DNA from 3 places in the Rhizobacter gummiphilus genome. Region 3 is predicted to be linked to each of the others. Evidence: predicted binding sites of a transcription regulator. Region 3 holds the regulator's gene; each other region holds the start of a gene.
The links. Region 3 encodes HrcA, which represses chaperone genes, less so after heat shock. Its sites were predicted from a motif close to TTAGCACTCNNNNNNNNNGAGTGCTAA; they were not measured.
Positions count from the first base shown of each region.

Region 1: rpoH (RNA polymerase sigma factor RpoH) is a predicted target of HrcA. The motif match lies at 3,725-3,751, and genes of this name have one in related genera.
Region 2: groES (co-chaperone GroES) is a predicted target of HrcA. The motif match lies at 2,201-2,227, and genes of this name have one in related genera.

Region 1 covers NZ_CP015118.1:5,213,562-5,219,450, forward strand. The annotation lists gene A4W93_RS23810 (CHASE domain-containing protein) at 1-3,148, shown strand, start outside; gene A4W93_RS23815 (translation initiation factor Sui1) at 3,161-3,505, opposite strand; gene rpoH (RNA polymerase sigma factor RpoH) at 3,777-4,721, shown strand; gene A4W93_RS23825 (SCO family protein) at 4,844-5,449, opposite strand; gene cyoE (heme o synthase) at 5,460-5,889, opposite strand, start outside.
Region 2 covers NZ_CP015118.1:5,498,597-5,504,485, forward strand. The annotation lists gene A4W93_RS25125 (M30 family zinc metallopeptidase) at 292-1,788, shown strand; gene groES (co-chaperone GroES) at 2,335-2,625, shown strand; gene groL (chaperonin GroEL) at 2,659-4,308, shown strand; gene A4W93_RS25140 (DUF1631 family protein) at 4,448-5,889, shown strand, end outside.
Region 3 covers NZ_CP015118.1:1,111,386-1,117,274, forward strand. The annotation lists gene rapZ (RNase adapter RapZ) at 1-200, opposite strand, end outside; gene recN (DNA repair protein RecN) at 197-1,891, opposite strand; gene A4W93_RS05065 (NAD kinase) at 1,892-2,764, opposite strand; gene hrcA (heat-inducible transcriptional repressor HrcA) at 2,846-3,856, shown strand; gene A4W93_RS05075 (hypothetical protein) at 3,996-4,247, shown strand; tRNA gene A4W93_RS05080 (tRNA-Ile) at 4,331-4,407, opposite strand; gene A4W93_RS05085 (flagellar biosynthetic protein FliQ) at 4,860-5,126, shown strand; gene A4W93_RS05090 (flagellar biosynthetic protein FliR) at 5,123-5,889, shown strand, end outside.

The DNA.
Region 1 (5,889 bases), 2.3 Mb from region 3:
GGTGTTCGCCCTCGTGGGGACGACGCTGGCCTACGCGCTGATGGGGTGGGCGGCCCTGTGGCTGGCCATCCCGCCCGGCTACGCCTCCCCGCTGTATCCGGCCACCGGCGTCGCGCTGGCCTGCGTGCTGACGTATGGCAACCGCGTGCTGCCCGGCGTCGCCCTCGGCGCCTTCCTCGTCAACATCACGCTCGGGCCCGACCGGTCGCTCGGGCCCACGGCGTTCGTGGCGCTGCCGGCCGTCATCGCGTGTGGTGCGGCCCTGCAGGCCTGGCTCGCGTCCGTGCTGATCCGCCGCCACGTGCACCAGCCGCTCACGCTCAGCGAGCCGCGGGACGTCGCGCTCTTCTTCGGCATCGGGGCGGTCGTCACCGGCCTCACCAGCTCCAGCATCGCCAGCATCGCACTGTGGGCGCTGGCCGGCCAGTCCGGGTCCTCCTTGCTGCTCACCTGGTGGAGCTGGGCCACCGGCGACGCGCTCGGCATGCTGACGGCCACGCCCATCGTCCTCAGCTGGATCGGACACCCGCGCAGCGAGTGGGACTCCCGCCGCTGGACGGTCGGAGCCACGATGTTCGTCGCCACGCTGCTGATGGCGATGTCCATCAAGCAGGTCGACCAGTGGGAGCAGTCGCGGGTGCAGACCGCCTTCGAGCGCGATGCGCTGCACGCCACGTCGAACCTGTCCTCGCAACTCGAGTTCCCCATGCACGCACTGGAAGCGCTGCGCGGCGTGTTCATCGCCTCGGAGAGCGTGACCCGCGAGGAGATGCGCCGCGCCGTCGCGGCCTGGGTCAGCCCCGACAGCCACCTCCATGCGATGGGCTGGAGCGAGGTGATCCGGCGCGGCCAGTCGGCCGACTACCAGGCCAGCGTCGCCGCCTACGACCTGCCCGGCTTCAAGGTGTTCGACCGCGCCGACTCCACCTTCCCGGTGCGCGACGACGACCGCATGGTGGTGATCCGCTACATCGAGCCGATGCGCGGCAACGCCGCGGCGCTCGGGGTCAACACACGCTCGATCCCCGCCGCCCGCGCGGCCGTGGACATCGCGATCCGCACCGACAGCCCCGCGGCGACAGCCGGCTTCCGCGTGACGCAGGAGACGGGCTCGCAGGCCGCCGTCGTGATCTACCAGGCCATCTACAAGGGCACGCCCCGCTCACCCTCGGAGCGGGTCGAGGCGGTGCAGGGGGTGGTGTTCGTCACCGTGCGCATGGACGACGCGCTCGCCGCCTTCCGCAAGACACTGCCGCCCTACCTGCGCATCTGCATCATCGACACCGACACCGTGGCCGTGCGGCGCGTGCTCGCCGGCCCGCCGGGCTGCGACACCGAGGCGAGCGACCTGTCGTTCACCCGCGCGCTCGGCTTCGCCGACCGCAAGTGGAACCTGCGCGTGCTCGCCACGCGCAACGACATGCCCGACGCGCGCGCCCGCAACGCGCTGCTCTTCTCGGTGATCGGCCTGCTGGCCACCGCGATGCTCGGCACGCTGCTGCTCACGGTCACCGGCCGGGCCCGCCGCATCGAGACGGCGGTGAAGGAACGCACGCTCGCGCTGCAGCGAGAGATCGTCGAACGCGAGCGCACCGAGGCCGAGCTGCGCGAGAGCGAGCAGCGCTTCCGCAACATCCTGAACCACGTGCCCATCGGCGTGGTCTACACGGACCTGCGCGGCAACATCAAGCAGGTCAACCCGCGTTTCTGCGAGCTGACGGGGTACGCCAGCGACGACCTCGCCCAGCTCAACCAGTCGCACGTCATCCACCCGGAAGACCGCGTGCAGGAGATCGAGCTGACGCAGCAGCTGGTGCGCGGCGACATCCCGATGTTCCGGCGCCAGGCCCGCTACGTCACGCGCGACGGCCGCATCGTGTGGGTGCAGGCGGTGGTGTCGCTGCTCCGCCTGCCGTCGGGGGAGCCGTACCGCATCGTGGGCGTCGTGGAAGACATCACCGAACACCTGAAGCTCGCCGAGGCCGAACGCGCGCGGTCCCTCGCCGAGGCGGCCAACCTCGCGAAGAGCGAGTTCCTCTCGCGCATGAGCCACGAGCTGCGCACGCCGCTGAACGCGATGCTCGGCTTCGCGCAGTTGCTCGAACTCGACCAGACGCACCCGCTGCCCGCGGTGCAGCGCCCGTGGGTCGCGCAGATCCAGGGTGCCGGCTGGCACCTGCTCGACATGATCAACGACGTGCTCGACCTGTCGCGCATCGAATCCGGCACGCTGAGCCTGCAGGTGCAGACGCTCGACCTGGCGGAGCTCCTCGCCGCCACCCTCGCGCTGGTGGAGCGCGACGCGCAGCGCCGCGACATCGTCGTCACGCAGGACATCCCCGAACACGTCACGCGGCTCAAGGGCGACGCCACGCGCGTCAAGCAGATCCTCACGAACCTGCTGAGCAACGCGGTCAAGTACAACGCGGACAGCGGCCGCATCCACATCGCCGCCCGCCTGCTGCACCGAGACAGCATCGAGATCACCGTCACCGACACCGGCCTCGGCATGACGGAAGAGCAGCTGTCTCAGTTGTTCCAGCCGTTCAACCGCCTCGGCCGCGAGCGTTCGGGCCAGGAGGGCACCGGCATCGGCCTCGTCATCAGCCAGCGGCTGGCCGAGCTGATGGGCGGGTCGCTGCGGGCCCGCAGCGTGGCCGGCGAAGGCTCGTCGTTCATCCTGACCCTGCCCCGCGCGGGCGAGGTCACCGAGCGCCCGCTCGACGCCGAACCGTCGCGTCCCTCCATCAGCGACTACCACCAGCGGGTGGTCCACTACGTCGAGGACAACGAGACGAACGTCGAGGTGATGCGCGGGGTGCTCTCGCGCCGGCCGCAGGTGCGCCTCGACGTGTCCATCACCGGGCTCGACGGGTTGGCCTCGATCCGGGCCGACCGCCCCGACCTGATCCTGCTCGACATGCACCTGCCCGACATCGACGGGCTGGAACTGCTGCGCCACCTGAAGTCCGACCCGTCCACGGCGGACATCCCGGTGGTCGCGGTCTCGGCCGACGCGCTGGCGTCCCAGATCGAGGCCGCGATCCAGGCGGGCGCGCAGCAGTACCTGACGAAGCCGATCAGCGTGTCCGAACTGCTGGCGGTGGTGGACGCGGTGCTCGAGGACGCCGAGACCAAGTTCGGCTGAGGTCCCGCGCGGTCAGCCCCCGGTGCGCTTGACGGTGCGGCCCTGCTGCTTCAGCTTGTCCATCACCAGCACCACGTGGTCGCCCTGCAGTTCGACCACGCCGTCCTTGACCGTGCCGCCGGTCCCACAGGTCGCCTTCATCGCCTTCGCCCAGGCCGTCAGCTCCGGTTCGGCAAGGCCCAGGCCCTTGACCAGCGTCACGCCCTTGCCGGCCCGGCCCTTGGTTTCGCGCGAGACCCGCACGGCGCCGTCCGGGAACGTGGAGACGGCGGCGGCCGCCTTGCAGGTGCAGGCGGAGGCGGGCTGGCGGCACGTGGGACACATGCGGCCGGCATCGGTGGAGTAGACGAGGCTCATGGGGGGATTGTCGCGTGTCGGAAGGCGCTGACGCCGGATCGCGGTGGCCTGGGGGTAGGCGCTGCCCGCACCGGCGCGCAGGATGGTCGAGGAGGCTCCGGAGGAGCCGTGTCGGAGCAAAGAAATGCAAACGGACCACCCCGCTCGCACCAGACGCCACGACAGCAGGCGATCTCGGAGAGAGTTGTCACTCACGTTCCGGCGGAACTTTTCGGGCCGTCAGCACTCAGACACCGCGAGTGCTAATATGCCGATGAAAAGGAGTTCCCGGATGTCTGCTGCTTCCATGAACATGCCCATGGCCCCCGTCGCCCGCGCCGTCGCGGTGCGCGACCCCTGGGCGCTGGTGCCCTCCCTGGGCAACCTCGATGCGTACATTTCCGCCGTCAACCGCCTGCCCCTGCTGACGCAGGACGAAGAGGCCACGGCCGCCCGCCGCCTTCGTGCCGAAGGTGACGTCGAATCCGCCGGGATGCTGGTGCTGTCGCACCTGCGCCTCGTCGTTTCCATCTCCCGCCAGTACCTGGGCTACGGGCTGCCGCACGGCGACCTGATCCAGGAGGGCAACGTCGGCCTGATGAAGGCGGTGAAGCGTTTCGACCCGGACCAGAACGTCCGCCTGGTCAGCTACGCCATGCACTGGATCAAGGCCGAGATCCACGAGTACATCCTGAAGAACTGGCGCATGGTCAAGGTGGCCACCACCAAGGCCCAGCGCAAGCTGTTCTTCAACCTGCGCTCGATGAAGCAGCGCCTGAAGGAAGACGGCGCCGAAGGCACCACGCACCGCGCCACGCTCACGCAGGGCGAGGTGGATGCCGTCGCGCGCGACCTGAACGTCAAGCGCGAAGAGGTGCTCGAGATGGAAACCCGCCTGTCCGGCGGTGACATCGCCCTCGAACCGCAGAACGACGATGCGGAGGAGCAGTCCTACGCGCCCATCGCGTACCTGGCCGACGACAGCCAGGAGCCCACGCGTGTCATCGAGGCTCAGCGTCGCGACTGGCTGGCCGGCGACGGCATCCAGCAGGCCCTCGACACCCTCGACCCGCGCAGCCGCCGGATCGTGGAAGAGCGCTGGTTGAAGGTCAACGACGACAGCTCGGGTGGCTTGACGCTGCACGAGCTGGCGGGTGAGTACGGCGTCAGTGCCGAGCGCATTCGCCAGATCGAAGTCGCAGCCATGAAGAAGATGCGCAAGGCTTTGACGGTCTGAGCGTCGGCGACTGCCCAGGGTCCCGGCCTTCGCCGGGATGACGGGTGAAAAGACAACCAGGTGTCACCCCGGCGAAGGCCGGGGCCCTGGGCTTCCTCGAAGCACCGGGCGGCTGAACGTCCTCAGCCCGCCTTCATCAGCTGCTTCAGATCCGACGTCAACGCGTCGGCCCCGGTGCCATACCGGGTGAACAGCCGCACGTTCCCCTTCGTGTCGAACACGTACGACCCCGCCGTGTGGTCCATCGTGTAGCTGCCCGGCTCCTTGCCCGGCACCTTCTGGTAGAACACCTTGAAGTCCTTGGCCACCGCGGCGACCTGCTCGGGCGTGCCGCGCAGCGCGACGAAGCTCGGGTCGAACGCGGTGACGTAGCCCTTGAGCACCTCGGCGGTGTCGCGGTCCGGGTCCACCGTGATGAACACGCCCTGCACCTTGTCGCCGTCCGGGCCCAACGCCTTCTTCACCTGCGCCAGCTCGGCGAGCGTGCCGGGGCACACGTCGGGGCACTGCGTGAAGCCGAAGAACACCACGACGTACTTGCCGCCGAAGTCGGCCAGCGTGCGGGTGCGGCCCTCGGCATCCGTCAGCGACAGCGCCTTGCCGTAGGCCGCGCCGGTGATGTCGACCGCGTTGTAGTTCGCCGGCTTGGCCGGCATCAGCTTGTCGCAGCCGGTGGCGAGCACCAGGGCCGACAGGGCGGCGATCGTCAACAGCGGGCGGCGGCGCATCGGTGAGTCCTCAGAGCAGGAGCAGGTAGTGGTCGACCAGCAGCGCCGCGAAGAGCAGCGACAGGTGCCAGAGCGAGAAGCGGAAGGTCTTGCGGGCCAGCGCGTCCGAGTACGAGCGCCAGAGTTTCCAGGCGTAGCCGATGAAACCCGCGCCCAGCACCACGGCCGCGGCCAGGTACAGCCAGCCGCTCATGCCGAAGATGAACGGCAGCAGCGTGGAAGCGAACAGCACCAGCGTGTAGAGCAGGATCTGCAGCCGCGTGAACTCGTTGCCGTGCGTGACGGGCAGCATCGGCAGGCCGGCCTTGCGGTAGTCCTCGACGCGGTACAGCGCCAGCGCCCAGAAGTGCGGCGGCGTCCACAGGAAGATGATCAGGCACAGCATCAGCGCCTCGGGACCCACCTCGCCGCGCATGGCCGCCCAGCCGAGCACCGGCGGC
Region 2 (5,889 bases), 2.0 Mb from region 3:
GGCGATCCGCTCGCAGCGACGGGTCGGCAAGGCATTGGTTCTCATGCTCGCTCCCTTCTCGGCGTTCCGCACGCGGGGGAGTGGGTCCCCCGCGATGTGCCGACGGCCCCGTCGTCGAGGGCGGGGAGGCGGAGCTTAGCCCCCGGCGGAACGGGTTCCAATTGCCCTTTGGTGCAGGCGATTTACGTCGACTCCGTCACGGCCCGGGGCGAACAGGCGGTAAATCACACCCCAATCCGTTCGACCGGCACCGGGACCTTGAGGCAAGCTCCTGGGTCCTGCTCGTCCGTGATGCCGTTCTTGATCGTGTCGTTCGTTCCACCGCGCCTCTTATTCCGTTCGCTGCTGTTCTCGTGTGTCGTGCTGCTGGGCTGCGGCGGCGGCGGCGATGGCGGCGCTCCCGAGCCGGAGCGGCGCACCAGCGCGGTGTCACCCGCCTGCGAGGGCTGCGGCGCCGTGTCGCCGGACACCTACTCGGGCAGCGGCCTCGGCGTCTGGAGCCACCGGAACGATGGTGTGGTGGACACCGACGTGCCCGTCTACATTACCGGCGTCGGCGGCCGCGACGTGTCGCTCGTGTTCACGCGAGACACCACCACCACGTCCGTTGCATCGACCGGCGCCGTCGCGGCGACTCCCGCGCCTGCGGTGCGTTCCCTGGCCGAGGGTCCGGCGCCCGCCATCGGCACGCCGCGCACCTGGCGGCACAACGACAACTCCGACCGTTCGACGCGGCTTGCCGGTTCACGCCTCGCCAGGGACGGCACGCGGGTCGACCTGTGGGTGGAGGAGGGGCAGGCGGGTGACGGCAAGGTGTCCGCCGCCATCGTCGAATCGCTGCTGTCCGCCTATGCCGACACCCTCCACGACGCGCTGATCGAACTCGGGGGGCCGCTGTGGGGCCCCCACGTCTACGACGGCGGCATGCTGCCCGACGAGCCCCGCCCCGTCGACATCGTGCTGCTCGACTTCAAGGCCTCCGGCAACCAGCCGCGGGCCTACTTCTGGGCGCGCAACAACTACCTGAAGGCGTTCGCGCCCGACAGCAACGAGGCGCTGGCCGTTTTCCTGGACGCCGGCAGCACGTACGCGTCGGCGCGCGGACTCGCGTGGGCGCGCAGCAACCTAGCGCACGAGATGCTGCACCTGCAGAACTTCTACCGCCGCCAGGTGAGCTCGGCGTTCCGGGACACCTACCCCGTGTGGCTCGAGGAAATGACCGCGATGGTGTTCGAGGACATCGTCACGGCCCGGCTCGGCGGCACGTACAGCAGCCTCCGGGACGGCCGCCTGCCGAGCTACCTGGCCGGCAACGCGAACTGCGCCTGGATGAACTTCACGGCGGTCGAAGGAGGTTGCGACCCTTACGCAGCAACGGGCCTGTTCGGCGCCTACCTCTTGCGCCAGTTCGGCGTCGCTTGGTTCAGCGACGTGCTGCACCGCGGCGGGAACGACGGCATCACGGTGGTCGAAGGCGCGATGCGCGCCGTCGCACCCTCCAGCGACTTCGCCACGGCCTACCGGCGCTTCGCCGCGTCCGTGTCTTCGCTGGTGCAGTCCGCGTCGGCCCCTCCGGGCTACGGGTTCCCGGCTCGGCAGGACGCGCGGTGGGGCCTGGTGACCATCGAACCGCGCGACATGGCGCGCTACCGGATGGTTCCCGCGTCCCTGCCCGCGACGATTGCGGAATGGGGCAGCACGGTGCTCAAGCGTCAGCCGGATCGCGGCGTGTACTCGGACCTCGTCCGCGTTCCTCCGGGACTGACCCTCACCGTGGTGGTCCAGTAGGCGTCCCCCTCGGGCGCACGCCGCCAGCACGAACTCGCGATCTTCGAGGCTGTCGACAACGACTAGAACATGTTTCACCGCGGGGCGACTCTCAACCGACTACGGATGGGGGCATTGTCAAGTGAGTTTTCTCCCTCCGGTGTGGCTGCTGCCATTGCCCCCGCCATGCGGCCGTTCAACGCCAAGTGAGAAAAGCTCAGGACTTGGTGAGAACCGCCAACTGCCCACGCGCAGGGGCCGTGAGTTCCATTGTTAGTGAGAAAAATTCCAAACTCACTGAGAACCGACAGAGGGTCCCGCTGCAAACCCAGCACTTGAACCCACCCCATCCGGCCCAACTTCAGCAAGCTCTGGCCCGAAGCCAGCAGCCCGGGTCTTGCCAGCCGACCTCGGCTCCCTATAATCCGCTCTGCTAGCACTCGACCCGGTCGAGTGCCAACAGTGGTCCGAACCCCATCGATGCGGACTGCTGGAGATTCGTCAGTGATCGCCAACTAGCGATTTCTGCCCCGCAGAAGTTCGATACCGAGTCATCAAGGAGATGCTATGAAACTTCGTCCGTTGCACGACCGCGTGGTCGTCAAGCGCCTGGAACAAGAAACCAAGACCGCTTCCGGCATCGTGATCCCCGACGCCGCCGCTGAAAAGCCGGACCAGGGTGAAGTCATCGCCATCGGCACCGGCAAGCGCAACGACAAGGGCGAATTCGTCGCCCTGAGCGTCAAGGTCGGTGACCGCGTGCTGTTCGGCAAGTACAGCGGCCAGACCGTCAAGGTCGACGGCGACGAGCTGCTCGTGATGCGCGAAGAAGACCTCTTCGCCGTCGTCGAGAAGTAATCCCCCGCCCCCACAGAATTCGGAGAAATCAACATGGCAGCAAAAGACGTTGTCTTCGGCGGCGAAGCCCGCGCACGCATGGTCGAGGGCGTGAACATCCTCGCCAACGCCGTCAAGGTGACCCTGGGCCCGAAGGGCCGCAACGTGGTGCTCGAGCGTTCGTTCGGCGCCCCCACCGTCACGAAGGACGGTGTGTCGGTCGCGAAGGAAGTCGAGCTCAAGGACAAGCTCCAGAACATGGGCGCCCAGATGGTCAAGGAAGTCGCTTCCAAGACCAGCGACAACGCCGGTGACGGCACCACGACCGCCACGGTGCTGGCTCAAGCCATCGTCCGCGAAGGCATGAAGTACGTGGCCGCCGGCATGAACCCGATGGACCTGAAGCGCGGCATCGACAAGGCCGTCACGGCCCTGGTCGCCGAGCTGAAGAAGGCCTCGAAGGCCACCACCACGTCGAAGGAAATCGCTCAAGTCGGCTCGATCTCGGCCAACAGCGATGAATCCATCGGCAAGATCATCGCCGACGCGATGGACAAGGTGGGCAAGGAAGGCGTGATCACCGTCGAAGACGGCAAGTCGCTCGACAGCGAACTCGACGTCGTCGAAGGCATGCAGTTCGATCGCGGCTACCTGTCGCCGTACTTCATCAACAACCCGGAAAAGCAATCGGCGCTGCTGGACAACCCGTTTGTCCTGCTCTTCGACAAGAAGATCAGCAACATCCGTGACCTGCTGCCGGTGCTGGAGCAAGTGGCCAAGGCCGGCCGTCCGCTGCTGATCATCGCTGAAGAAGTCGAAGGCGAAGCGCTGGCGACCCTGGTGGTCAACACGATCCGCGGCATCCTGAAGGTTGTCGCCGTCAAGGCCCCTGGCTTCGGCGACCGCCGCAAGGCCATGCTCGAAGACATCGCCATCCTGACGGGCGGCAAGGTCATCGCCGAAGAAGTCGGCCTGACCCTCGAGAAGGTCACGCTGGCCGACCTCGGCCAGGCCAAGCGCGTCGAAGTGGGCAAGGAAAACACCACGATCATCGACGGTGCCGGCGCTGCTGCCGACATCGAAGCCCGCGTCAAGCAAGTGCGCGTGCAGATCGAGGAAGCCACGAGCGACTACGACCGTGAGAAGCTGCAAGAGCGCGTGGCCAAGCTGGCCGGCGGTGTTGCCGTGATCAAGGTCGGCGCTGCCACCGAAGTCGAAATGAAGGAAAAGAAGGCCCGCGTCGAAGACGCCCTGCACGCCACGCGTGCGGCGGTGGAAGAAGGCATCGTGGCCGGTGGTGGCGTGGCCCTGCTGCGCGCCAAGCAATCGGCTGGCGCCATCAAGGGTGACAACCCCGACCAGGAAGCCGGCATCAAGCTGGTCCTGCGCGCCATCGAAGCACCGCTGCGCGAGATCGTCGCCAACGCCGGTGGCGAAGCCAGCGTGGTCGTCAATGCCGTCCTGGGCGGCAAGGGCAACTACGGCTTCAACGCCGCCAACGACACGTACGGCGACATGATCGAAATGGGCATCCTGGATCCCACGAAGGTCACCCGCACGGCCCTGCAGAACGCGGCTTCGGTCGCTTCGCTGATGCTGACCACGGAAGCCATGGTCGCCGAGTCCCCGAAGGACGACGCTCCGGCCGCCGGCGGCATGGGCGGTGGCATGGGTGGCATGGGCGGCATGGGCATGGACATGTGATGTCCCGGCCGGACCCCTCCGGTCCGGCCAGTTGCCTCGCGCACATCGAAAAGGGCTGCTTCGGCAGCCCTTTTTTACGGGCCGAACACGGCGCATTTCGTCACCAACGCCTTTTTGCCACCGCCGCATAATGGCGTCGATGGCGACCGTAGTCCCCCCCCTGCTCCAATCCTTCGTCGACGCCGAACTCGGCCAGTCGGCCGACCTGATCGCCCGCACGCTCGCGACCATCCAGAGCCAGCTGCGCCAATCCGGCGACGGCATGCTGGCCGCAGCCGAGCGCCAGCACCACTTCGACCTCGCCCAGGCCCTGGCCCAGCACCAGGTCACGTTCCAGCGCCGCTTCGTCGACGCACTGCGCGATGCGGTCGTCGCGGAACTGAACCCCACGGACGACACCGCCAGCGGCATGTCCCTGGCCTCCAGCGGGCTGGGCGGCCTGCACCTGATGGACGAGACGCGGGTCGAGTCCGAGATCGGGCTCTCGCGCGCCATCCAGGAGATCGACACCGCCGCCGAATGGGAGCTGCGCGAACTGCAGACGTTCACGTCCACGCTGCGCGGCCAGGAACACGTCACCGCCGAGTCGAACCCGATGCGCCCCCGCGTCTACGCGAAGGCGCTGGCGGAGGCCTCGGAGGCCCTGCCCGTCCTGCCGGTGCAGCAGGCGCTGCTGCTGCGCCTGTCGGCCACGGCCATCGCCCCGCTGCTGAAGAAGGCCTGGGCCGCGGCCTCGTCGAGGCTGGAGCGCAAGGGGGTCACGCCCAGCATCTACCGCACCGTCGTGTTCGCCCCCGGCGTGGGCGTCAAGGCCCCGCCCGAGGTCAACGTGACCCAGCCCGGCGCGCTCGAAGCCCTTCGCCGCACGATGCCCGAAGGCCCGGCCACCACGGCGGCGCCCGGTGAACTCGACAACGCGCTGTCGCGGGTCGAGGCACTGCTGAGCCGCATGCCCACGGTGTCCGGCACCACGGCGCCGGCGCCGAAGCTGCTGGAGCACCGCGCATCGCTGCTGGCCAACACCGGCGCGTCGGTCGAGCGCCAGATCATCGAGCTGATCGCCCGCCTGTTCGAGGTGATCGTGTCCGACCCCGGGCTGAACCCCGTGCTGCGCTCGCAGCTGGGCCGGCTGCAGGTGCCGGCGCTGCGCATCGCGCTGAACGACCCCGACATGCTCGACCGCCACGAGCACCCGGTGTGGGTGTTCATGGCCCGCATCGTGAACGCCGCGTCCAGCTACCCGAACCCGGGCGACCCCCGCCTCGTGTCGCTGCTCGGGTGCACCGACAGCCTGATCGGCGACCTCACCGCCCGCCCGCGCCAGGACGCCGAGCAGTACGTGCGCGCGCTGTCCCAGCTCGACGCCTTCCTCGACGACCAGTTGCACCAGCAGCAGGACGCCGCCCGCTCGGCCATCGAGACGCTGCTGCGCGCGGAGCAGTCCGACCAGCTGCAACAGCAGATCTCGGCGCGCCTGTCGGAGCAGCTCGCGCCGGTGCGCACCACCCCGGTCATCCGCCGCTTCATCACGGGCGCCTGGGCCAAGGTGCTCGCCACGTCGATGCTGCAGCACGGCGACAC
Region 3 (5,889 bases):
GCGACGCGGCGCTGCGAGCGGCCGTGCTCGAGTCGCAGGAAGTCGCGCAGCAACTCGGGCGGCAGGTTGTCGACGCAGAAGAAGCCCGCGTCTTCCAGCGCGTGCAGCGCGACCGACTTGCCGGACCCGGAGATGCCGGTGACGAGCACCACCTCGTTGAGCGCTGCGGGGTCGGGGGCTCCGGGAGCGGGGGTGTTCATGATCGTTTGCGTGCGCGGGCGGTGGTGGGGACGTCGGCGGCCACGGACAGCAGTTCCTGCGCGTGGGCGAGGCTCGTGCTGGACAGGCGTTCACCTCCCAGCATACGGGCAATTTCGGCGACGCGCGATTCCCCATGGACGGGGGTGATGTCGCTGCGCGTGCGGCCTTCGTGCGCGGCCTTCGCCACCACGAAATGGTGGTCGGCGCAGGCGGCCACCTGGGGCAGGTGCGTGACCGCCATGACCTGGCGGTCGCGGCCCAGCTGCTTCATCAGGCGGCCCACGGTGTCGGCCACCGCACCGCCCACGCCCGCGTCCACTTCGTCGAAGATCAGCGTGCCCGCGGCTTCGCCATGGGGCGCGAGCTGGCTCGTGGTGACGGCGATGGCGAGCGCGATGCGCGACAGCTCGCCCCCCGACGCCACCTTGGCCATGGGGCGCGGCGTGCTGCCGGCGTGGCCGGCGACCAGGAACTCGGCCGATTCGAGACCGTGCGACTGGGGCGTGTCCTGCTTCTGCAGCGCCACCTCGAACACGCCGCCGGCCATGCCCAGCTGCTGCATCGCGGCGGTGACGGCGTGGCTGAGCTTCGGCGCGGCGGTGCGGCGCACGCCCGACACCCGCTTCGCCTCGGAGTCGAACGTGGCCTTCGTGTCCTTGACCGCCGCTTCGAGCGCGGCCAGGTCGGCCGCGGCGTCGAGGGCGCGCAGTTCGTCCTTCCACGCCGACAGCGTGGCGGGAAGCTCGGCCGGCGTGCGGCGGTAGCGTTTCGCGAGGCCCATCCACGCGGACAGGCGGTCGTCGAGTTCCTGCAACCGCTCGGGCTCCAGGTCGGCATGGTTCAGGTAGCTGCCGAGCGTGTGGGCGGCGTCCTGCAACTGCGTCTGGGCGCTCTGCAGCACCTCGGCCACCTCGGCGAGGCGGTGGTCGTACTCGGCCACGTCCTGCAGGGCATCGGCGGCGCGGGCGGTCAGGCTGTCGGCGCTGTGGTCGGCCTCGCTGATGGCGTCGAGCGCCACGCGGGCCGCGTCCATCAGGGCCTGGGCGTTGGACAGGCGCGAGTGTTCGGCGTTGAGCTCGTCCCACTCGTCGGTGCCGGGGGCGAGCTTGTCGACCTCGTTGATCTGCCAGGCCAGTCGCTCGCGTTCGCGTTCCAGGTCGGCCTGCTGCGTGCGGGCGCGTTCCAGCGCGTCGGTGGCGGCCTTCCAGCGCGACCACGCCGCGGCGAGGGCGTCGGTGTCGAGGCCCGCGTAGGCGTCGAGCAGCCCGCGCACGGAGGCCGGCCGCGTGAGGCTCTGCCACGCGTGCTGGCCGTGGATGTCGACGAGGTGGTCGGCCGCCTCGCGCAGCTGCGCCACCGTGGCGGGGCTGCCGTTGACCCACGCGCGGCTCTTGCCCTGGGCGTCGATGACGCGGCGCAGCAGCAGCGTGTCGCCCGGCTCGAAGCCGGCGTCCTCCAGCCAGCCGGCGAGGCTGGCGGGCGCGTCGAACTCGGCCGTGATCTCGGCGCGGGCCGAACCCTCCCGCACCACGCCGGCGTCGCCGCGGCTGCCGAGGGCCAACTGCACGGCGTCGATCAGGATGGACTTGCCGGCGCCGGTTTCACCGGTGAGCACCGAGAAGCCGGCCGAGAGGTCGACCTCGAGGGACGTGACGATGACGAAGTCGCGGAGGGCCAGGCGGCGAAGCATTCAGACTCCGGTGTTCCAGTGGAGTTTTCGGCGGAGCGTGGCGTAGTAGCTCCAGCCCAGTGGGTGAAGGAATCGCACCTGGTGCGACGAGCGCGCGACCGTGATGCGGTCGCCCGGCAGCAGGCTGGCCATGCCCTGCATGTCGAAGTTGACGCTGGCGTCGCGGCCCTGGGCCACCTCGATGCTGATGCGGCCCACGTCGGGCAGCACGATGGGGCGGTTCGACAGGTCGTGCGGGGCGATGGGCGCCATCACCCAGGCCGCGATGCCCGGGTGCAGGATGGGGCCGCCGGCCGACAGCGCGTACGCGGTGGAGCCGGTGGGCGACGCGACGATCAGGCCGTCCGCGCGGAAGTTGCCCACGAACTCGTCGCCGATGGTGACCTTCAGCTCGATCATCGACGACGTGGGGCCGCGGCTCACGACCACGTCGTTCACGCCGAAGCCGTCGAAGATCAGGCGTTCGTCGCGCCACACGCCGCCTTCGAGCATGGTGCGGCGTTCCTCTTCGTAGTCGCCTGCGATCATGGGGGCGAGGGCATCGGCGAAGTGGCCGATGGGCACGTCGGTGATGAAGCCGAGGCGCCCCTGGTTGATGCCGACCAGCGGCAGCCCGAACTGGGCCAGCTGGCGGGCGCTGCCGAGCATGGTGCCGTCGCCGCCCACCACGATGGCGATGTCGCATTCGCGGCCCATCTCGGCGTGGGTGAGGGCGTTGTAGTCCGTGATGCCCGTGTTCAGCGCGGTGTCGCGCTCGAGGGACACGTCGAGCCCCTGGCGGACCAGGAACTGGGCGATTTCCTCCAGCGGCCCCTGGATGCCACGGGCCTGGTACTTGCCCACGAGTGCGGCATGACGGAAGCGTGAAGACATGCTCAGAATTACACCACAGCAACATGACGGCGCCACCCCGGGAAACCGGCCCCGATCCGGCCCCGGCCTACAATCACTTTCATGCTGGACGAGCGTGCCAAGACCCTGCTGAAAGCGCTGGTGGAGCGCTACATCGCCGACGGGCAACCCGTCGGCTCGCGCACGCTCTCCCGGGCCTCCGGCCTGGACCTGTCCCCGGCCACCATCCGCAACGTGATGGCCGACCTGGAAGACCTGGGCCTGATCGCCAGCCCCCACACGAGCGCCGGCCGCATCCCCACCGCCCGCGGCTACCGCATCTTCGTGGACACCATGCTCACCGCGCAGCCGCGCGACCTGGGCCCGGGGCCCGACGCCCCGCAGATCCACCCCGACCAGCCCCAGCGCGTGATCGCCAGCGCCGCGCACCTGCTGTCGAACCTGTCGAACTTCGTGGGCGTGGTCACCGCGCCGCGCAAGGTGGGCGTGTTCCACCACATCGAGTTCCTGCGCCTGTCCGAGCGCCGCATCCTCGTGATCCTGGTCACCCCCGACGGCGACGTGCAGAACCGCGTCATCCTCACCGCCCAGGACTACACGCAGGGCCAGCTCCAGGAAGCCAGCAATTTCCTCACCGCGCAATACGCCGGCCTGTCCATCGAGCAGGTGCGCGAGCGCCTCAAGACCGAGGTCGACGCCCTGCGCGGCGAAATCGCCACGCTGATGCAGGCGGCCGTGGCCGCCGGCACCGAGGCCGACGACCAGCAGGAACAGGTCGTCATCTCCGGTGAACGCAACCTGCTCACGGTGCAGGACTTCTCGAGCGACATGGGCTCGCTGCGCAAGCTGTTCGACCTCTTCGAACAGAAGACCCAGCTGATGCGCCTGCTCGACGTCTCGAGCCGCGCCGAGGGCGTGCGCATCTACATCGGCGGCGAGAGCCGCGTGGTGCCGTTCGAGGAACTGTCGGTGGTGTCCGCTCCCTACGAGGTCAACGGGCAGATCGTCGGCACGCTCGGGGTCATCGGCCCGACGCGCATGGCGTACGACCGGATGATCCAGATCGTGGACATCACGTCGCGGCTGGTGAGCAATGCGCTGAGCACGAAGTAAGGGCCGCAGGCCTCGGCCTACGGCACCCGCCATCGCCGTCCGACACCTCGCTCCTGGCACGGCCTACGGCCTTGCACGCGGCGCATCGGCATCCTTGAGACCGTCGCGGCATCGTCCGCATCGTTTCGAGGAGATCCCCATGAAGAAACTCGTTTCCACCCTCGCCCTGGTGATGATGAGCAGCCTCGCCTTCGCGCAGGCCGGCACCGCCGTGAAGGAAGCCGGCAAGGCAACTGCCGAGACGGCCAAGCGCGGCGTCGAGGAGACCAAGAGCGTGGTCACCGACGAGCCGAAGAGCAGCGTGCACGATGCCAAGGCCGATGTGCACAAGGCCAAGGCGAAGCGGCATGGCAAGAAGGCCAAGGCGGCGGCGAAGGAGGCGGTGAATTGAGCGGTCGAAGCCGCTTCGGAACGACCCGCCTGTCAACTCCGGCGGAGAACGGCGTCGGATTGCCGTGGAGCTGCAGGCCAGGTTGGTAGGCCGGGTGGGACTCGAACCCACTGTCGAACGATTATGAGTCGTCTGCTTATACCGCTTAAGCTTCCGGCCCCGGGCAACCCGGCATCTTAACGCTGAGGGTCGGTCGCATCGCCTCGGGCACGAGGCGTACCGGGATCGTGGCGCGAAGACGCCGCGCGGGTCCGCGACCCACCGGCGGGCAGGCTTGCGGTGTGCGCCCGCTCTGGTGAAACGCCGTCGACAGTTTTGACGTGCAGGCGAAGTGCGCGACACACGTCACGCCGTGGAACCGGTTTTACTTCGATCGGTACGGCGCAAAACGGATTTGTGTAGAATCGCGGCCAGGGAGGGCTTGACCGATTCGGTAAGCCCCGCAAAAAGAAGGCATCGACCTTCGTGTAATCACCGGGCTTGCAGTATGAGATCGGCAGCGTGTGGCGCATCGGCTTCGATGCGGAATGGAGGGGCGCGTCTCCGCCAAAGGAGGCATTCGGACGGTTCACGTGCGAACGTGGACGCGGCCACCCGTGGCGTGGCTCGCACATGACGCCCGACACCGCCCTCCAGCTTCTCTCCGACCTGTTCAAGCTGGGGCTTTTGCTCTGCGCTCCGCTGCTGGCCGTGATCCTCGTCGTGGGTCTCGTCGTCAGCGTGCTCCAGGTCGTCACCCAGGTCCAGGATCCCTCGGTCGCGTTCGTGCCGAAGCTCGTGCTGTTCGTGGGCGCCCTGATCCTGCTGGGACCGTGGATGCTGAACCGGCTCACCTCGTACGCGGGCAATCTGCTCGCGCGCCTCGGGAGCCTCGCATGACGGGCGGCAACGACGCCATGGCCGGCATCGCCGCGTCCATCCTGGGCGTCGGTGTGGACACTGGCCTGCTCGCAGTCCTGCTCCTGTCCGTGCGGTTCTCCGTCGCGTTCGGAATGTCGCCGGCGCTCTCGTCCCACGGCATGCCGGCGATGGTCCGGGTGGCGCTGGTCTTCCTCCTCTCCGCGCTGGCCGCGCCGTCCCTGCCGGGCAGCCTTGCACCGGGGGCGGCGGGCTGGTCGGCCTCCTGGCTCATGGCCGCGGTGGCCTCGGAGGTGTTCGTCGGCATGCTGCTGGGCTTCGGCGTGCACATCGTGCTCGCGTCGTTCGCCATCGCCGGCCGCATGCTCGACGTGCAGATCGGCTTCGGCATCGGCTCGGTCTTCGACCCGGTCACGCGCTCGAGCCAGAACGTCATGGGCACGCTGATGAGCCTGGTGGGCGTGACGCTGTTCTTCGCGATGGATGCCCACTTGGTGCTCGCATCGATGCTCGCCCGGTCCACCACGCTGTTCCCGCTCGGCGCGCTGCCCGACTTCGCCGACCCCATGCCGCTGCTGTCGGGTGCGGGCCGCATGTACGCGATCGGACTCGCGCTCGCCGCGCCCGTCGCCATCGCGCTGGTGCTGAGCGACCTGCTCGTCGGCGTCACCTCGCGGAACATGCCCCAGATCAACGTGCTGGTCCTGAGCATGCCGCTCAAGGTGCTGGTTGCCTATTTCGTGCTCGCCGTCAGCGTGCGTGCATGGGCCCCCCTACTGTCCGG